Regions from separate parts of the Enterobacter sp. PL_is511 genome, predicted to be linked through region 3. Evidence: riboswitches for the same ligand, from Rfam matches in the RefSeq annotation. Region 3 holds a riboswitch; each other region holds the start of a gene.
What was found. Region 3 has a riboswitch for thiamine pyrophosphate ahead of thiB (thiamine ABC transporter substrate binding subunit). Riboswitches for the same ligand answer to the same signal wherever they lie in the genome.
Positions count from the first base shown of each region.

Region 1: it holds a riboswitch for thiamine pyrophosphate, as region 3 does, so the genes downstream of both, thiM (hydroxyethylthiazole kinase) here and thiB (thiamine ABC transporter substrate binding subunit) in region 3, are expected to answer to the same signal.
Region 2: it holds a riboswitch for thiamine pyrophosphate, as region 3 does, so the genes downstream of both, thiC (phosphomethylpyrimidine synthase ThiC) here and thiB (thiamine ABC transporter substrate binding subunit) in region 3, are expected to answer to the same signal.

Region 1 is NZ_JBVPGP010000016.1:94,829-101,521, forward strand. Features, by position in the region: gene thiD (bifunctional hydroxymethylpyrimidine kinase/phosphomethylpyrimidine kinase) at 1-746, opposite strand, end outside; gene thiM (hydroxyethylthiazole kinase) at 743-1,513, opposite strand; TPP riboswitch at 1,549-1,645, opposite strand; gene AC0TN7_RS03615 (YadA C-terminal domain-containing protein) at 2,344-3,372, shown strand; partial or broken gene AC0TN7_RS03620 (hypothetical protein) at 4,008-4,166, shown strand; gene AC0TN7_RS03625 (glycoside hydrolase family 32 protein) at 4,718-6,151, opposite strand; gene AC0TN7_RS03630 (MFS transporter) at 6,167-6,693, opposite strand, start outside.
Region 2 is NZ_JBVPGP010000009.1:6,411-13,103, reverse strand. Features, by position in the region: gene thiH (2-iminoacetate synthase ThiH) at 1-192, opposite strand, end outside; gene thiG (thiazole synthase) at 189-959, opposite strand; gene thiS (sulfur carrier protein ThiS) at 961-1,161, opposite strand; gene AC0TN7_RS00285 (HesA/MoeB/ThiF family protein) at 1,145-1,900, opposite strand; gene thiE (thiamine phosphate synthase) at 1,887-2,528, opposite strand; gene thiC (phosphomethylpyrimidine synthase ThiC) at 2,528-4,423, opposite strand; TPP riboswitch at 4,503-4,614, opposite strand; gene AC0TN7_RS00270 (Rsd/AlgQ family anti-sigma factor) at 4,669-5,166, opposite strand; gene nudC (NAD(+) diphosphatase) at 5,262-6,035, shown strand; gene hemE (uroporphyrinogen decarboxylase) at 6,074-6,693, shown strand, end outside.
Region 3 is NZ_JBVPGP010000022.1:89,852-96,544, reverse strand. Features, by position in the region: gene sgrR (HTH-type transcriptional regulator SgrR) at 38-1,693, shown strand; TPP riboswitch at 1,730-1,830, shown strand; gene thiB (thiamine ABC transporter substrate binding subunit) at 1,862-2,845, shown strand; gene thiP (thiamine/thiamine pyrophosphate ABC transporter permease ThiP) at 2,821-4,431, shown strand; gene thiQ (thiamine ABC transporter ATP-binding protein ThiQ) at 4,415-5,116, shown strand; gene AC0TN7_RS11480 (DedA family protein) at 5,149-5,916, opposite strand; gene araC (arabinose operon transcriptional regulator AraC) at 6,045-6,693, opposite strand, start outside.

The DNA of each region.
Region 1 (6,693 bases), on a different contig from region 3:
GTATCGGCTTTCGCCAGCGCCGCCGAGAGCCAGGCTTTCGCTTCGCGCACCGTATCGGCCCAGCCGTCATGCCGTGGACGCAGCGCCGCCAGCGCGGCCGAAAGCGTACAGCCCGTGCCGTGGGTATTTTTGGTCTGCACGCGCGGCGCGGTAAAGCGCACTTCGCCGTCGCGGGTGAAAAGCCAGTCCGGGCTTTCCGCGTCATCCAGATGCCCGCCCTTCATCAGCACCGCACCGCAGCCCATTGCCAACAGCGCGTTCCCCTGCGCTTTCATCTCGCGTTCAGTTTGCGCGTGCGATGTGCCTAACAGCGCGGCGGCTTCTGGCAGATTGGGCGTGATGAGCGCCACCTGCGGCAGCAGCTTTTTACGCAGGGTTTCCACGGCAGAGGCGGAGAGCAGCGGGTCGCCGCTTTTTGCCAGCATGACGGTATCCAGCACCACGTTTTGCACCGCATAACGCTTAAGCCGCTCGGCCACCGCTTCAACAATGTCCGTCTCGGCCAGCATGCCGATTTTAGTGCTATCAATGCGCACGTCGCTGAACACCGAATCCAACTGTGCGGCAACAAAATCCGGCTCGATACGGTAGACCGACTGCACACCGCGCGTGTTTTGCGCCACCAGCGCGGTGATGACGGAACAGCCGTATGCGCCAAGCGCGGAGAAGGTTTTCAGGTCAGCCTGGATACCCGCGCCGCCGCTGGGATCGGTACCGGCAATGGTCAGAGCGTTAATCCGCTTCATGCCTGCTCCTCCAGCGTGTAGAGCGCATCCAGGAACACGCTGGCAAAACTGCCCGGGCCACGAGACTGCGCAATAGCGAATGAGCCAGCTCGCTTCATCCATCCGCAGGCAGCAGCGATATTATCCAGCCGGTCGCCCGGCAGCGAGCAGCTCGCCGCGACGACGGCGGAGAGCGCGCACCCGGTGCCCACCACGCGTGTCATCAGCGGGTCACCGCCGGTTACCGTTCGGGTGCGTTGTCCGTCAGTGATGTAATCCACCTCACCGGTGACGACCACAACGGCATTGGTCTGGCGGGCCAGCGCCTGAGCAGCGGGCACCGCGCTGGCGGCGGTATCGGTCGTATCGACGCCGCGCCCGCCTGCGCTCATTCCGGCAAGAGCAAGGATTTCTGAGGCATTGCCGCGAATGGCAGCCGGTTTCAGGGCAAGAATTTGATGGCAAAAACGGGTACGGAACGCGATCGCGCCAACGGCAACCGGGTCCAGCGTCCAGGGTTTGCCTGCCGCCACCGCGCTTTCTATTGCCCGACGCATCGACTGGGCGCGCGGCGCGGTCAGCGTGCCAACGTTAACCAGCAGCGCATCGGCTATCGCGGCAAACTGCTCGGCCTCTTCGGCCTCGATCACCATCGCCGGTGATGCGCCAAGCGCCAGCAAAACGTTGGCCGTAAAGGTCTGTACAACATCGTTGGTCATACAATGGGTCAGTGGAGAACGGGTTCGGAAGTGGTGTAAAACGTGTAAATCGAGCAGGTCAGGCTGCATGGGTTCGCTCCTGCCTTGCGTGAAGAAGCGATGACCGGGAAGGCATCTGACTTCCCTACGCTGGCATTATCCAGATCAGGTGTTGCGGGTATTTCTCAGCCCATCAGTGATGGGGCACCCCGAGTCATGAAGATTAAATCTCTATACTTTTTTCCAGATTAGGGGAAGTTGCTCGCTGACGCAAGCGTGCCCTTGCGGTTGTCGCTTCTTCATTGGGATGTCCTCATGTGACTTATTAAGGCACTCCTAACATCGCGGCGTATTCATCAACTGGGAGGAGGTCATATTGTCGTCAGAATTCTGCAAGAGTTTTTAGGCTCTATATTAATGAATATTACAAAACAGCCATATTTAGTGCCGATTATTATCAAATGATTAACATTTCATTTATCACTAAAAATCTGGCTTGAGTATAAGAATTTTTAATCCCTTCAATGTGACTTTTAGAAGACAATAAACCCTATTTCACTCGAAACACAAAGTGTTCATTAAGTCATACACTTAATTTAGACATTTGCATCTATTTCAATAGTTTAAACACTGAGTCATAGTTAACAATTCAAACTATAAGGCAATGTATATATTGAAGAAAGTCTTCTTACACCACCCCTGGACACTGTTGCATTTAGTGCTTTACGTGATCCAGATCAACATTGACTTATGTGCAATCCTGGATAGTTAATTCATCTTATAAAAAAAGAATTGCGCGAGAATTAACCTAATTTAGTACAGACTAATAGCAGGGTTAATCTCCATATCGGTTAGAAAGCTAAGCGCTTGCAAAAGCTTTTGACAATGAATTTAATCCTTATTTATTAGTGAGATATAAAATGAAACGTTCTATTCTGGCTGTTTTCGTGTTTGGTGCTGTATTCGCTGGTTCTATCAATGCTTCTCACGCTGTAGATTTTGCAAGTGATAACTCCGGCTCTACTCAATGGGCGCAAGGTGCGCAAAATAACATTGATACGCTTAATCTTGATGTTGACGATCTCAAGCAAGCTAACCGCCTTCAAGATGATGCAATTCAGACACAACATGATTTCAACAATACGCAGCAAGGCGAAATCATGCAAAACCGATCAGACATTAGCGGTTTGCAAGGTCAAGTTAATGGCTTGAATGTTCAATTAACACAATCTGTAGTAGATGAATCAAGCGCCCGTAGTTCTGCTGATGCTGCTTTAGGCGCTCAAATCCAGACAAATAGCAATGCTATTACAGCTATCCAGACTCAAGCCGCAAGCGGTGCATTTAATGGTAAAGATGGGGTAGATGGTAAAGATGGTGCTACAGGGGCGCAAGGCTTACAGGGTGTGCAAGGTGTAGCAGGTGCTAACGGTGCTGATGGTAAAGATGGGCGCGATGGTGTTGATGGTAAGAATGGCGTTGATGGGAAAGATGGTAGCAATGGTAAAGATGGTGTTACCACCACCATTAACAAAGTGCAAGTAGACACGGCTACACAAACTAAAGTAGCTGCTAACTCTGCAGCTATCGCTTCCACCTCTAGCCAGGCTGCTAGCGTAGCTCAAGATCTGCAAGCTGCAAAGCAGACTATGCAAGCTATGAATAACAATACTAACCAGCAATTTAAATCATTGCGCGATGAAGTAGATAATAATAAGAAGCAAGCTAACGCAGGTATCTCTGGAGCTATGGCTATGGCTGGCTTGCCTCAAGTGCAAACTAATCAGCGTGTAATGTTCTCTGCTGGTGGTGCTACTTACAACGGTGAAAGCGCTTTAGCGGTTGGTGGCTCAGTTAACTTTAATTCTCACGTTATCGCTAAAGTGAGTTTCTCTGATGATACCGCTAATAACATGGGTGCTTCTGTTGGTGTAGGTATCGGTTTTTAAGTAAACGATAAAGCCCCCAAGTGAACTCAATATACATATACCCCATAAAGGGGTTTCGAGAAGCATAACCGCCGATTTTTGTATTGTTGATGTTTATAAATTCTTTACAGGTGATACAAGTTATGGTTTATCGTTAGCCTGACAAACTAAACATTTAACAGCTTTAAAATGGTCTCGTTTGTTTATCAAATCTGAGATCAAACCAACAATACAGAAGTGCTAGTATATACCATGATGCATTGATACTTTTTATAGTGAAGGCGTTTAATTTCCTGAGAAAGAACAATCAGAATGGTTCCTTAGGGTGAAATAGTGATGATAGCCATGATTAAACTAATTATATGCTCTGCTTTAGTATCGTTAGCTTTAGTAGCTACTGGCGTATTTATAGGTATTACTTACAGCCGTACCATATTAAACATAGCTTATAGCTGTGATAACAGCTAGACAGACGTTACTATGGGTTATGCAAGTTCCTGTCTACGGAGTGTATTTATATAGACTTTTGTTCCTTCAGATGTTTTTCTTAAACAGGAGACAGGGATAGATCTATCACTTTGACGGCGCATTGCTAATACAATGCTGCTTATATTATTTTTTGTTGTTGTGATATACGAAAGGCAGAATTTAGGATTATGAAAAAAATGTTATTAGCTGTTCTGGTTATTGCATCTCTTCCTGCTCATGCTATTAATGCGCACTATCGGGAGCAATTAGAGCGTTCTGGATGTACTCAAGTAACTGATGGTCATGGTTGTGATATTCACAAAACCAAAGCACAAAACAAGAAAGCAATTTCGAGCCAACGAGATCGGATAGCTTTTGAAGCTGATGCTTACAGTGTGGTCGATAAACCTATCTCTGATGCTGCTGAAACCCTCCTTTCGAAAGGCTGGAAGCCTAATAACGGTGTGTGGAAGAAACAAGGCTACACTCTCAAACTGAAATTGAAAGGTGAGAGTATTGTTGATTTTGTTCTAACTCATTGAGGTTAAGATGACGCCTTACGTCTGCCCTATTTTTGGTACAGTGCATTAATCTAAAACAAGCCACTTTCATTAGGGGTTATACAGCAAAGTCAATTAAAAATAGCTTGATGCAAGCCGTGTAGTTACACGGTTAACATAAAGTGTAAGTGAGATCCGTGTTGTCAGTCTTTAGTGTATTGCTAAAGCCGCCCTTAACAGATGGGCGTTTTTTTCAATTATTCTTGAGGATTATATGATGATTGATGCAAATGAAGCAGTAAAAGAAGGGTTCGCTAAAATAAATCAGGCGACTGCGGTCGCCTTTTTTATTTGCCGGTCTCACTCCATGCAAAGGGTCAGAAATGTCATAAGCCCTTTTATTCTAATTGCCAGGCCCCGCCATGAATAAGCGACGCTCTCCCCGCCCAGGCAAACAACGCCAGCTCGCGGCCGTCTGCATCAGGATAAATACGGCTGCTGAGGCACGCCTCACCCTCGTTAACAAACACTTCAACGGAAGAGCAGTCAAAGAACAGGCGCAGGTTCAGCATGTCGTTCAGGTTAAGCGCGACGCTTCGGGTACCGCACAAGCCATACTGCGGATAGTGACGCTCCAGCACCAGGCGCTGCATCTGGACATCAACATAGATGCGTAGCCCGTCGCCGAGACGAATGCCGTATTGCTCCGCGCTGCTGTTCGCGCAATCCCATTGCAGAGTGACCTCCATCGCATCGCAGTGTTCCACCAGCGTCATCTGCTGGTTATTAAGCGTAGTTATCGGCCAGGGGAACCAAGCCCCGCGCAGGGTTTCAACTTCTCTGGCTGGATGCATTTGCAGATGATTATCCGCACTCAGCGTCAGCTCGCGAGGTAAGGAGAGCATGCCTGCCCAGCCATCCTCCTGTTCCGGCAGAGGTGATTCCCACATGTCCAGCCAGCCGATAACAATGCGGCGGCCGTCGGGCGTCAGGAAACTTTGCGGCGCATAGAAATCATGCCCGTAATCCATCTCTACAAATTCACCTTCACGCACAAAGGGCTGGCCGGGCTGCCATTCACCTACCAGATACCCGCTCTGGAAAAGATTACGGTTTTTGAATCCGTCCGCCGCCAGCCCCTGAGGAGAGAACATCAGCACGCGTTTACCATTAAGGGTGAAAAAGTCCGGACATTCCCACATGTAGCCCATCTCTTTTTCAGCCACCGCGAGCACGCCCCTGTCCTGCCACTCTCGCAGATCGGCAGAACGGTACGCACGCACCTGGCCCGTATCACCCTCTCGCGCGCCAACGACCATGTACCACCACTCCCCTTCACGCCATACTTTCGGATCGCGGAAGTGATGCAGTCCAGGCGGTGTGTCAATGACGGTCCCGTGCCGCACAAAGTGGATGCCGTCACGGCTGGTTGCCAGGCACTGAACCTGGTAGAGATTAGCCTCATCGCCGGGATCGCCGTGGAATTTGTGGCCGGTGTAGATCAGCGCCAGCGTGTCACCATCCACCACCGCTGAGCCAGAAAAACAGCCGTCCTTGTCGTCTGGTCCTTCCGGTGCCAGCGCAACCGGGAGGTGTTCCCAGTGAACTAAATCTTTGCTGCGCGCATGGCCCCAGTGCATCGGCCCCCACTGGGTCGAATACGGATGATGTTGATAAAAGGCGTGATACCAGCCGTCAAACCAGACCAGGCCATTCGGGTCGTTCATCCAGCCGGCACGCGCGGCGAGGTGGTAACGGGGATACCAGCGCAGGTTGAGCCCTTCGCGTCTGGACTGAATTTCCTGTTCTGCTTTCGTAATGGAATACGTCATTTCTCTACTCTTTGATCAGATGGTGGAAGGTTGCGGCATGAGTGGGTCAGAAGAGGACTTACCCGAGCGCAACAGGAAGATGGAGATAAACGTGGTGCTGAAAACTAATAACCCCATGATGAGATAGGACTGGGCAAAGCCGTATTTCTCGTAGCTGTAGCCGGCCAGCGGCGACAGCACCGAGGCAATCACCGAGCTTGTACAGGCAAAGCCCACCAGATAGAGGGTGGAAGAGAGCCGCTTATCAAAATGCAGGCTGTTGTATTTAAAGATGGAGACCAGCAAAACGGGCAGTTCAACCGCGTGCAATAGCTTGGTAATGGAGATCAATACCGGCCCCTCAACCAGACCCGATGCCACCATACGCATCGCCATCACCATTCCGGCGAAAATCAGGCCGTTTTTCGCACCGAGGCGATTCACCAGCCACGGGGCGCAAAACATGCCCGCCGCCTCCAGGAAAACCTGGAAGGAGTTGAGATAGCCGTACATGGCGTTCCCTTCCTGTAACGTCGGAAACTGTGAGGAGAAATAGACAGGGA
Region 2 (6,693 bases), on a different contig from region 3:
GAGCCGCTGTGCTCGCTGGGCCATCGGTTCGAGGTACGCACTGGCCGCCGGGGAGAGCAGGGCCATCAGATCCTCGCGGGTCAGATGGCGGGCATTCAGCGCACGCTCCACGTCAGCCGCCGTTTTGCTGTTGATGCGCAGGGCAATGTCGTCCCAGTTAAGCTGCCGCCAGCGCTCGGTAAACGTGCTCATGAGATCGCCTCCAGAAAACCGGTCAGCGGGCTGGTGGCCTGCGCCTGGAAACTGCGCGAGCCGGGGCCGGACTCCCTTGCCAGCAACCCAGCCTCTACGGCCATGCGGAACGCACGCGCCATCATGACCGGATCGTCGGCAACCGCGATGGCCGTATTCACCAGCACCGCGTCGGCGCCCATCTCCAGCGCCTGTGCGGCATGGCTGGGCACGCCAATGCCCGCATCAACCACCACCGGTACGGTAGCCTGCTCAATAATGATTTCCAGCATCGCACGGGTCTCCAGCCCCTGGTTGGAGCCAATGGGGGCGCCCAGCGGCATGACGGCGGCGCAGCCGACCTCTTCGAGACGTTTGCACAGCACCGGGTCGGCCCCGCAGTAAGGCAGAACGGTAAATCCTTGCTGAACCAGCTTTTCAGCCGCTTTCAGCGTTTCAATCGGGTCGGGCAGCAGCCAGCGGGCGTCAGGATGAATTTCCAGCTTCAGCCAGCGGGTGCCGAGCGCCTCGCGGGCCAGCTGCGCGGCGAAAATCGCCTCTTCGGTCGTTTTGGCACCGGAGGTGTTGGGCAGCAGCGTGACGCCTGCCTCCAGTAAAGGCGCCAGAATGGCATCGCTGTGATGACGCAGATCCACGCGCTTGAGCGCCAGCGTCACCAGCTGGCTGCCGCTTTCGCGAATGGCATCCACCATCAGCTGCGGCGAGGCGAATTTTCCGGTTCCGGTAAACAGATGTGAATCAAAGACTTTATCGGCAATACGTAACATCTCAGCCCCCTGCGATAACCTGAAACAGCAGGATCTGGTCGCCGTCATTGACCTGCTGATGTTCCCACTGCTCGCGCGGCAGGATCTGTTGATTGAGCGCCAGCGCCGTTCCCGGCTTGAGCTGACGCAGCTTGTCGAGCAGTACCGCAACGGTGAGCCCGTCTTCGCATCTCATCGGCTCATCGTTAAACAGAATGCGCATCGCGGCCTCCACATACCGGGCAGCGGCTGGCGCGGCGTAACGCCAGCTGGCGCCAGCCGGCTGAGCGGGCATCAAACAGCCGCAGCGTATTGCGTTCCGTCTCCATGCCGCTGAGCAGCTTGATGGCTTCCAGCGCCTGCATGGTGCCCATTACGCCGACCACCGGACCCAGAATGCCCGCCGTCCGGCAGTTGCGCGCTGGCTCGGCATCATCCGGCCACAGACAGCGATAGCAGCCCTGCGTCCACGGTGGCGTCAGAACCATCATCTGCCCGCCGAACCCCACCGCGCTGGCGGTGATAAGCGGCGTATGATTTGCCACGCACGCGGCGTTGATCGCCTGGCGCGTCGCCATGTTGTCGGTACAGTCCAGCACCACGTCGGCAAGGGCGACTTCATGGTGCAGGCTTTCACCGCTAAGACGCTCCTGTAAGGCAATCAGCTCGATATCCGGGTTTAGCTGGTTCAGCCGCTGCCGGGTGATTTTTGCTTTCGGCTGGTTGATATCCTCGGTGGTAAAGAGGATTTGTCGCTGCAGGTTGCTGAGGTGAACCTCGTCGTCGTCGGCCAGCACCAGCGTACCGATGCCCGCACCTGCCAGATAAAGCGCGGCGGGCGCGCCTAATCCGCCCAGACCGACAATCAGCACCCGGCTGGCGAGCAGTTTTTGCTGGCCATCGATGGCGATATCCTCCAGCAGGATCTGACGGCTGTAGCGCATAAAATCACGATCGTTCATCGCCAGCTCCTGCCAGCTGTAACAGCTGTTCGGTGGCGGACTGCCAGTCTGCAGCCTGGGTGATGGCGCTGACGACGGCGATGCTGCCTACGCCGGTCTCCAGCACCGCCGAGGCGCGTTCAAGGCTGATTCCGCCGATGGCGACGGTGGGGTAATCGGCAAGGCGTTTAACGTGACTCGCCAGCTGCGTCAGACCCTGCGGTGCGGAGGGCATCTGCTTGGTTTGCGTCGGGAAGACGTGGCCCAGCGCGATGTAAGAGGGACGGGCCGCCAGGGCCACGTCGATCTCCATGTCATCGTGCGTTGACACGCCAAGACGCAGCCCGGCTTCACGGATAGCGCTCAGATCCGTTGTTTCCAGGTCTTCCTGACCCAGATGCACGCCGTAAGCCTGATGCTTAACGGCCAGCCGCCAGTAGTCGTTGATAAACAGGCGGGCGTTATACCGACGCCCCAGCGCGATGGCGGCAACCACATCGGCTTCCACCTCGTCATCGCGCTTATCCTTGATGCGCAGCTGGAGGGTGCGAACGCCTGCCTCCAGCAGTCGCTCTATCCACGCCACGCTGTCCACCACCGGATAGAGCCCTAAACGGTAGGGGACGGGTGGGAAATCGGGCTGGTACATTACGCCTCCTCTTTTTTGAGGTAGATTTCGCCGCCTTTGGCGCGGAAGGTTTCAGACATGTCCGCCATGCCCACTTCAATGGTTTGCGCAGCGGCGTAGTCACGCACTTCCTGGCTGATTTTCATCGAGCAGAATTTTGGCCCACACATAGAGCAGAAGTGCGCGACTTTGCCTGATTCCTGCGGCAGGGTCTCATCGTGATAGGCGCGGGCGGTGAACGGATCCAGCGCCAGGTTGAACTGGTCTTCCCAGCGGAATTCAAAGCGCGCCTTCGACATGGCGTTATCGCGGATTTGCGCCCCCGGGTGGCCTTTGGCCAGATCCGCCGCGTGGGCGGCAATTTTGTAGGTAATCAGCCCCTGCTTCACGTCCTCTTTGTTTGGCAGGCCGAGGTGCTCTTTCGGCGTCACGTAGCAGAGCATGGCGCAGCCGAACCAGCCGATCATCGCCGCGCCAATGCCTGAGGTGAAGTGGTCATAGCCCGGCGCAATATCGGTGGTCAACGGTCCCAGGGTATAGAACGGGGCCTCATGGCAGTGCTCCAGCTCTTCGGTCATGTTGCGGCGGATCATCTGCATCGGCACGTGTCCCGGGCCTTCAATCATCACCTGCACGTCATACTCCCAGGCGATTTTAGTCAGCTCGCCCAGCGTGTGCAGCTCGGCAAACTGCGCTTCGTCGTTGGCGTCGCGGATGGAGCCCGGACGCAGGCCGTCGCCCAGCGACAGGGAGACGTCATAGGCGGCGCAGATTTCGCAGATCTCGCGGAAGTGTTCATAGAGGAAGTTTTCCTGGTGATGGGACAGGCACCACTTCGCCATGATGGAACCGCCGCGCGAGACGATACCGGTCAGACGCTTCGCCGTCATCGGCACGTAGCGCAGCAGCACGCCCGCGTGAATGGTGAAGTAGTCCACGCCCTGCTCGGCTTGCTCCAGCAGCGTGTCGCGGAACGCTTCCCAGGTCAGGTCTTCGGCAATGCCGTTGACCTTCTCCAGCGCCTGATAAATCGGGACGGTGCCAATCGGTACCGGGCTGTTACGCAGGATCCATTCGCGGGTTTCGTGAATATAGCGGCCGGTGGAGAGGTCCATTACCGTGTCCGCGCCCCAGCGCGTGGACCAGACCAGCTTTTCCACCTCTTCTTCGATGGAGGAGGTCACGGCCGAGTTACCGATGTTCGCGTTGACCTTCACCAGGAAGTTGCGGCCGATAATCATCGGCTCGGATTCCGGGTGGTTAATGTTGGCGGGGATAATCGCGCGCCCGGCGGCCACTTCGTCACGCACAAACTCCGGCGTGATGTTCTCCGGCAGGCGAGCGCCAAAGCCTTCACCCGGATGCTGATAGCGCAGCACTTCGCTACGGATGCGCTCGCGACCCATGTTTTCGCGGATGGCGATGAATTCCATTTCCGGCGTGACGATGCCCTGGCGGGCGTAGTGCAGCTGGGTCACGCATTTGCCCGCTTTAGCGCGTTTTGGCGTCAGCAGGCCGGTAAAGCGCAGCTCGTCCAGACCGTCGTCGGCCAGGCGCTCTTTGGTGTACGCAGAGCTGCGCACGCTCAGTTCCTCGCAGTCGTTGCGCGCATCAATCCACGGCTGGCGCAGCTTAGCCAGACCCTGCTGGACGTTGATGGCAACATCAGGGTCGCCGTACGGACCGGAGGTGTCATACACCGGCACGGCTTCGTTGTCTTCGTACTGCGGATTCTCTTTGCTGCCGCCGATAAGCGTCGGGCTGAGCTGGATTTCGCGCATCGGGACGCGGATATCGGCCTGCGAGCCGGAAATGTAGATGCGTTTCGAGTTCGGGAAAGCGGTGCCTTCCAGGGTGTCGATGAAGTGTTGGGCCTGTGCGCGCTGTTCGCGGCGGGTCAGTTTTGCAGTAGACATAGCTCATTCCAAAAGTGAAGGACATGGCTTGTCAGACGACGGATGAAGCAAGAGAGGATCGCCCGGGGAGCGATACAACAGCAGTGTGACTCTTGTTCCCTTCGCAGGTATTAGCCTGATCAGGTTCCGCGGATCCCGAATTAACGGTCTCAGCCCGCGCTTTCAGGCGCTGGGCACTCCGACAAGAAAAATCCCCCTCGTGAGAGGGGCGAATGGTTGTAAATTACTCGTTAACGGTGAAGAACTCAAGCAGGGCGCGCGACGTTCTCTTCGTTACTGATGTTCAAATCATTGTCCAGCACGAGGGCGATCAGCTTATCTTCCAGCGTGAATCGCTCTTCCAGCGCTTCACCGAGGTCGGATAGCGCCCGCTGAAACTCAAGATAGTTATCGTGATCGATGGCGTTCTCGAGCGCGGAATCATAGTAATCCATGATCTGCTGGGTGTTGGCTTCCAGCAGCGGATAGAGCTTGCTGGCTGCTAAATACGGTGTTGTCCCTTCCATTTCGCGGATAATGCGTTCATAAATATTGAAATGGCCGTCGGACAGATAGTCGACCAGGCCCTGACAAAAATCATCCAGCGCTTTTTCATTCAGTCGCATAAACGATTCTTTGCCAGGCTTAATGCCGACCAGATTGTAATAAGCCACGAGTAGATGCTTGCGCACATGTAGCCAGCGATCCACCAGTTTGTTACTTCCTCTAACGCGCTCAGTCAGGCTTTCCAGCTGGTTTAACATGGTCGACTCCGCAAAATGTAGGATTGAATCTGCTTATCCAGAATGTAACCACAATGCTAACAACATGTCAGTGAAGCGAAGGTAGTGCAATAGATATGGATCGTATTATTGAAAAATCAGATCTTGGTTGGTGGATCGTCAGTCACGAACAAAAATTATGGCTCCCTGCCGGGGAAATCCCCTATGGCGCAGCTGAGACGTTTGATCTTGCTGGCCAGCCAGCGCTACAGATCGGCGAGTGGCAGGGTGAGCCCGTGTGGTTGATCCAACAGCCCCGCCGCCAGGATATGGGATCTGTGCGCCAGGTGCTGGATCTGGATGTCGGGCTGTTCCAGCTGGCGGGGCGCGGCGTGCAGCTGGCGGAGTTTTACCGCTCGCATAAATACTGCGGCTATTGCGGCCATACCATGCGTCCGAGCAAAACCGAGTGGGCGATGCTCTGCAACCACTGCCGCGAACGCTACTATCCGCAGATTGCGCCGTGCATCATCGTCGCTATCCGCCGGGAGGATTCCATCCTGCTGGCGCAGCATACCCGTCATCGCAACGGCGTTCATACCGTGCTGGCCGGCTTCGTCGAAGTGGGCGAAACGCTGGAGCAGGCGGTGGCGCGCGAGGTGATGGAGGAGAGCGGGATCAAAGTGAAGAACCTGCGCTACGTCACTTCCCAGCCGTGGCCGTTCCCACAGTCGCTGATGACGGCCTTTATGGCCGAATATGACAGCGGCGAGATCGTTATCGATCAGAAAGAGCTGCTGGATGCGAACTGGTATCGCTACGACGATTTACCGCTGTTACCTCCGCCGGGCACCGTGGCGCGTCGGCTGATAGAAGATACCGTGGCGATATGTCGGGCCGAGTATGAGTAGTGTTACACTGAGGCCATGACGCTTAAGGAACTGCAAAAATGACCGAACTGAAGAACGATCGTTATCTGCGTGCGCTGCTGCGCCAGCCCGTTGATGTCACCCCGGTGTGGATGATGCGCCAGGCGGGACGCTATCTGCCAGAGTACAAAGCCACGCGCGCGCAGGCGGGCGATTTTATGTCGCTGTGCAAAAACGCCGAGCTGGCCTGCGAAGTGACGCTCCAGCCGCTGCGCCGCTTCCCGCTGGATGCTGCGATCCTCTTCTCGGATATTCTGACCATTCCGGATGCCATGGGCCTTGGCCTGTACTTCGAAACCGGTGAAGGCCCGCGTTTCACCTCTCCGATCAAAAGCAAAGCCGACGTGGACAAGCTGCCGATCCCCGATCCGGAAGGCGAGCTGGGCTACGTGATGAACGCCGTACGCACCATTCGCCGCGAGCTGAAAGGCGAAGTGCCGCTGATTGGCTTCTCCGGCAGCCCGTGGACGCTGGCGACCTATATGGTTGAAGGGGGCAGCAGCAAAGCCTTCACCCTGATTAAAAAGATGATGTACGCCGAGCCGCTGGCCCTGCATGCGCTGCTCGACAAGCTGGCGAAGAGCGTCACCCTCTATCTGAACGCGCAGATTAAGGCGGGTGCGCAGTCGGTGATGATTTT
Region 3 (6,693 bases):
AATAAATTGCTGGTTTTTTGTCAGGAGTTCCTCTTTTATGCCTTCCGGTCGTCTGCAACAACAGTTTATCCGCCTCTGGCAGTGCTGCGAGGGGCAATCGCAGGAGACCACGCTCAACGAGCTGGCTGACCTGCTTAGCTATTCCCGCCGTCATATGCGCACGCTGCTCAACACCATGCAGCAACAGGGTTGGTTAAGCTGGGAAGCTGAGGCGGGACGCGGCAAACGTTCGCGGTTGACCTTTCTCTATACCGGGCTGGCGCTACAGCAGCAGCGCGCGGAAGACCTGCTCGAGCAGGACCGCATCGATCAGCTGGTCCAGCTGGTGGGCGACAAAGCCGCCGTGCGCCAGATGCTGGTTTCCCATCTCGGACGCAGTTTTCGTCAGGGGCGGCACATCCTGCGGGTGCTCTACTATCGTCCAATGAAAAATCTGCTGCCCGGCACGGCGTTACGCCGCTCAGAAACCCATATGGCCCGGCAAATCTTCAGCGGTCTGACGCGGATAAATGAGGAAAACGGGGAACTGGAAGCGGATATCGCGCACCACTGGCAGCAACTTTCTCCTCTTCATTGGCGCTTTTTTTTACGCCCCGGCATTCACTTTCACCATGGTCGCGAGCTGGAGATGCACGACGTCATCGCCTCTCTGGAACGCGTCCGAAGGCTGCCGCTCTACTCGCATATTTCGCGTATCCACTCCCCCACGGCCTGGACGCTGGATATCGAGCTGTCGCAGCAGGATAAGTGGCTTCCCTGGCTGCTGGGCTACGTGCCGTCGATGATTTTGCCCGGCGAGTGGGAATCGATGAACAATTTTGCCAGCCTGCCGATTGGCACCGGGCCCTACTCCGTGTCCCGCAATAACAGCAACCAGCTGAAAATCCGCGCGTTCGATGACTACTTTGGCTATCGGGCGCTGATCGACGAAGTCAACGTGTGGGTATTGCCGGATCTCAATGAAGACCTGAGCTGCGGGCTGACGCTTGAAGGCCCCACCACGGGAGAAAAAGCCGTGGAGAGTCGCCTGGAGGAGGGATGCTACTATCTCCTCTTTGACCGCCGCACCCACCGCGGGGCAAACCAGGCCGTCCGCAAGTGGATCAGCCACGTGTTGTCCCCTGCCAATCTGATCTACCATGCGGAAGCGCAGTACCAGACATACTGGTTCCCGGCCTACGGCCTGCTTCCGCGCTGGCACCACGCCCGCCCGTCGCACTGCGACAAGCCCGCAGGGCTGGAGTCCATCACCTTGACCTACTACCGCGAGCACGTGGAGCATCGTTTTATCGCGAGGATCATGACCCGACTACTGGCAGCCGAAGGAGTAACGCTGGAGGTCAGGGAAGTTGACTATGACGAATGGCACCAGGGGGATATCACCAGTGATATCTGGCTTAACAGCGCCAACTTCACCCTGCCGCTCGATTTCTCGCTCTTCTCGCACCTGTATGAAGTCCCGCTGATCCAGCACTGCATCGACCGTGACTGGCAGCAGGATGCCGCCCAGTGGCGCGCGGGCGAGATGAATCTTGCCGTGTGGTGCCAGCAGCTACTGGCCGAACAGACCATCGTCCCGTTAATCCACCACTGGCTGATGATCCAGGGTCAGCGCAGTATGCGCGGCCTGCGGATGAATACCCTGGGCTGGTTTGATTTTAAATCCGCCTGGTTTGCGCCCCCGGAGCCATAACGCTTTCGTAATATTCACCAAATCATTACAATAGCGCCGTTCTCAACGGGGTGCTGCATCACAGATGTGCGCTGAGATAATACCCGTCGAACCTGATCCGGATAACGCCGGCGAAGGGATTTGAGGCTGTCGCTCAAAATCCTTTGCCACTCAACTTTGAGGTGCAAAGTGTTAAAAAAAGTTCTCCCCCTGCTGGCGCTGTTTGCGCTGCCTGCTTTTGCGAAGCCCGTCCTGACGGTCTACACCTATGACTCCTTCTCTGCCGACTGGGGCCCTGGCCCGGTAGTCAAAAAAGCCTTTGAAGCCGACTGCAACTGCGAGCTGAAGTTCGTCGCACTGGAAGATGGCGTGTCGCTGCTCAACCGCCTGCGTATGGAAGGGAAAAACAGCAAGGCTGACGTGGTGCTCGGGCTGGATAACAACCTGCTGGACGCCGCCTCGCAGACCAAACTGTTTGCCAAAAGCGGCGTCGCGGCAGATGCCGTTAATGTGCCTGGCGGCTGGAAGAACGACACCTTTGTGCCGTTCGATTACGGCTACTTTGCTTTTGTTTATGACAAAAATAAGCTGAAAAACCCGCCGAAGAGTCTGAAAGAGCTGGTGGAAAGTGACCAGAAGTGGCGCGTGATTTATGAAGATCCGCGTACCAGCACGCCGGGGCTGGGCCTGCTGCTGTGGATGCAAAAGGTTTACGGGGATAAGGCGCCGGAAGCGTGGCAGAAGCTGGCCGCCAAAACCGTCACCGTGACCAAGGGCTGGAGCGAAGCCTATGGTCTGTTCCTGAAAGGCGAAAGCGACCTGGTGCTGAGCTACACCACCTCTCCGGCCTACCACATTATCGCCGAGAAGAAAGACAACTACGCTGCGGCGAATTTCACTGAAGGGCACTATCTGCAGGTGGAAGTGGCCGCGCGTACCGCCGCCAGCAAACAGCCGGAGCTGGCCGAGAAGTTCCTGAAGTTCATGGTTTCACCGGCGTTCCAGAATGCGATTCCCGCAGGCAACTGGATGTATCCGGTCACTAACGTTGCGCTTCCAGCAGGTTTTGAGCAGCTGACCAAACCAACAACCTCGCTGGAGTTTACGCCGCAGCAGGTCGCCGCGCAGCGTGCAGCATGGGTAAGTGAATGGCAACGCGCCGTCAGCCGCTAATTCCCGGCTGGCTACTGCCCGGGCTGCTCGCCGCCATAGTGATGGTGGTGGTCAGCCTGGGGGCTTTTCTTGCACTGTGGTTCAACGCGCCAGAGAGCGATCTGCTCGCCCTCTGGCACGACAGCTACCTCTGGCACGTTATCCGGTTCTCCTTCTGGCAGGCGTCGCTTTCTGCCCTGCTGTCGGTGATCCCGGCCATTTTTCTGGCGCGCGCCCTGTATCGGCGGCGTTTCCCCGGCAGGCAGGCCCTGCTGCGCCTGTGCGCCATGACGCTGATCCTGCCCGTGCTGGTGGCGGTATTCGGCATTTTGAGCGTTTACGGTCGCCAGGGCTGGCTGGCATCGCTGTTCGGCCAGCTTGGTCTGGAATGGTCATTCTCGCCTTACGGGCTGCAGGGCATCCTGCTGGCACACGTCTTTTTCAATATGCCGATGGCAACGCGCCTCTTCTTGCAGGCGCTGGAGAACATTCCCGGCGAACAGCGTCAGGTTGCCGCCCAGCTCGGCATGCGCGGCGTGTCGTTCTTCCGCTTTGTCGAATGGCCGTGGCTGCGCCGCCAGCTCCCGCCCGTGGCGGCATTAATCTTCATGCTCTGCTTTGCCAGCTTTGCCACCGTGCTGTCGCTCGGCGGCGGGCCGCAGGCCACCACCATTGAGCTGGCGATTTACCAGGCGCTGAGTTACGACTACGATCCCGGTCGCGCCGCGCTGCTGGCGATAGTCCAGATGGCATGCTGCCTTGCACTGGTGCTGTTGAGCCAGCGGCTGAGTAAAGCCATTCCCGCTGGCAGTCATCAAATAACCGGCTGGCGCGATCCGCAGGACAGCCTGCACAGCCGCGTCAGCGATTTTGTCCTGATCGGGCTGGCGCTCCTGCTGCTGTTGCCGCCGCTGCTGGCCGTTATCGTTGACGGACTGAACCTCAATCTCCTGTCTGTCCTGCAACAGCCCGTCCTCTGGCAGGCCACCTGGACCTCGCTGCGTATCGCGCTGGCTGCCGGATTACTGTGCGTCATCCTGACCATGATGCTGCTGTGGAGCAGCCGTGAGCTTTACGCCCGCCAGGCGCAAAAAGCCGGACAAATGCTGGAGCTGACGGGCATGCTGATTCTGGCGATGCCGGGGATCGTGCTGGCGACAGGCTTCTTTTTGCTGTTCAACAGCACCATCGGCCTGCCGGAAAGCGCCGACGGCATCGTGATCTTTACCAACGCCTTAATGGCCATCCCTTATGCGCTCAAGGTGCTGGAAAACCCGATGCGCGACGTCAACAGCCGCTACGGTTTGCTGTGCCAGTCGCTGGGCATGCAGGGCTGGCAGCGGCTGAAGGTGGTCGAACTGCGCGCGCTAAAACGTCCGCTGGCACAGGCGCTGGCGTTTGCCTGCGTGCTCTCTATTGGAGAATTTGGGGTCGTGGCGCTGTTCGGCAATGACGATTTCCGCACGCTGCCGTACTGGCTCTATCAGCAAATCGGCTCTTACCGCAGTCAGGACGGCGCGGTCACCGCGCTGTTACTGCTGCTGCTGTGCTTTGCCTTATTTACCGTTATCGAGAAACTTCCGGGGCGTGATGTTAAAACTGACTGATGTAACCTGGCTTTATCAGCATCTGCCGATGCGCTTCACGCTCTCCGTGCGCCAGGGAGAGATGATCGCCGTGCTTGGCCCAAGCGGCGCAGGAAAAAGCACGCTGCTTAATCTGGTTGCGGGTTTTCTGCAGCCGGCAAGTGGCGCGATCGTCATAGATAACCGGGATCATACCCACACGCCGCCCGCAAAACGTCCTGTCTCAATGCTGTTTCAGGAAAACAACCTGTTTACCCACCTGACGGTGCGGCAAAACATCGCGCTGGGAATGCACCCGGGACTCAGGCTGAACGATGACCAGCGCCATAAGCTGGAGATCATTGCCGCACAGATGGGGATCACCGGGTTTATCGACAGGCTGCCGGGCGAGCTCTCCGGCGGCCAGCGTCAGCGCGTGGCGCTGGCACGTTGTCTGGTGCGCGAACAGCCGATACTGCTGCTGGATGAGCCGTTCTCGGCGCTCGATCCCGCGCTGCGTCAGGAGATGCTGGCCCTGGTGCAGGAGGTCTGTCAGCGCCAGCAGCTGACGATGCTGATGGTTTCGCACAGTATTGAGGATGCCGCACGGATTGCGCCGCGATCGGTGGTCGTTGCTGAAGGGCGAATTGCGTGGGATGGGAAGACGGAAGAGCTGCTCAGTGGTCAAGCGGGGGCGTCTTCACTGTTGGGCATTCGCGCGGTCTGATGCCCTCTCCCACGGGGAGAGGGAAATAGTCCTTAGCGACTGACCACTTTCAATAAAATCTCACCGTACACCGGCATCAGCGGGTGACGAATCAGCGCCACCAGAGCCACCGCCGCCACGCCCAGCGTCAGCGGGGCCAGCCAGAGCAGGCGAGTACGCGGGAGGTAGCGCGTCAGGCGATCGATATTCGCTTTCCCGCTGCGCCACAGCCGCCAGCAGAACCATGCCGCCAGCCACAGTAGCACAGCCGTGCCCAGCAGCAGCCACTTAAACTCACCGCTTTGCATACCGTCAGGAATATCAATGGCAGCACCTGCGAGGATCCCCGGCAGGAAGTAGAACGGCGGCCAGAAGACGCAGCCGATAATGTTCGGCACCACGAATTTCGCGACGGGCAGATCCAGCATCCCCGCCACCATCGGCACCAGCGGACGCGTTGGCCCAACGAAGCGGCCGACGAGGATGGTAAACATACTGTGCTGGTGCAGCGCATGCTCGGTCTTATCCAGCAAGGCTTTGTTCTTTTTCATAAACGACCAGCGGTGCAGCGGCTTCTTAAAGCGCCAGCCCAGCCAGAAGGAGATCCAGTCACCCAGCAGGCAGCCGATAATCCCGGCCAGCCACGCCTGCCAGAAATTGACCTCGCCGCTGCCGATCAGCGCGCCAAGCCCCGCCATCATCACGGTGCCGGGCAGGATCAGCCCAACCAGCGCCAGCGACTCCAGAAACGCCACCAGCGCCACGGCGATGAGTGAGTACATAACGGACTGGGTAATAAAATGTTCCAGCAATGCCTGCATAACTATTCCGGTCAGAAAACGAATCAGCGATTCTGCTTAGCGCCCCGCACCGCGTCAAGGCAACAATTGTCTGAATAGTTTACAGGTTGCTTCCCGCATTCACCTGTTTGTTTATCTTTTTTTACCGTTTATTCACATCCCGCGCGGAATTCACTCGGGCTGGCACCGGTACATTTTTTAAATACCCGGGAGAAATAGAGCTGATCCTCAAAGCCCACGTTGCGCCCTACGGTGGCGATGGGCATCCGGGTGGTGCTGAGCAGCAGCTTCGCCTGGCTGATCCGCTGGTCCTCGCGCCAGCTCAACACGCTGACGCCCAGCTGCTGGCGAAACAGATGTGACAGACGCGACGGCGAAAGGCAGACGTGCTGGGCAACGCTGGCGATATCAAACTGGCTATCGGCCAGGTGGTCGCTGATGTACTGGCAGGCGTCGCGCACGCGGTTATCCAGCGGCGGGTTAAGCGACTCGTTAATTGCCTCCATCCGTCGCAGCAGCAGCTGTTCGAGCAGGTTAATCGCCAGCAGTTCAGCGTAACGACCACCGGCCTGTCCCGCCTCGATAATCTGCGCAAAAAGCTCGCGAAACTGCGCCAGATGCACCTCATCCGGGCGATAAAAACCGGTGTGCGCAAAAATAGCCGGCCAGGAAAGCCACTCCTGCCAGTAGGCGCGCGGACGGAAGTAGACCCACTGGTGATACCACTCTTTGGCATCCGGATGACGGCCATAGTGGTGGATCTCCCCCGGCGGGAACAGCAGGATATCGCCGGGGCGG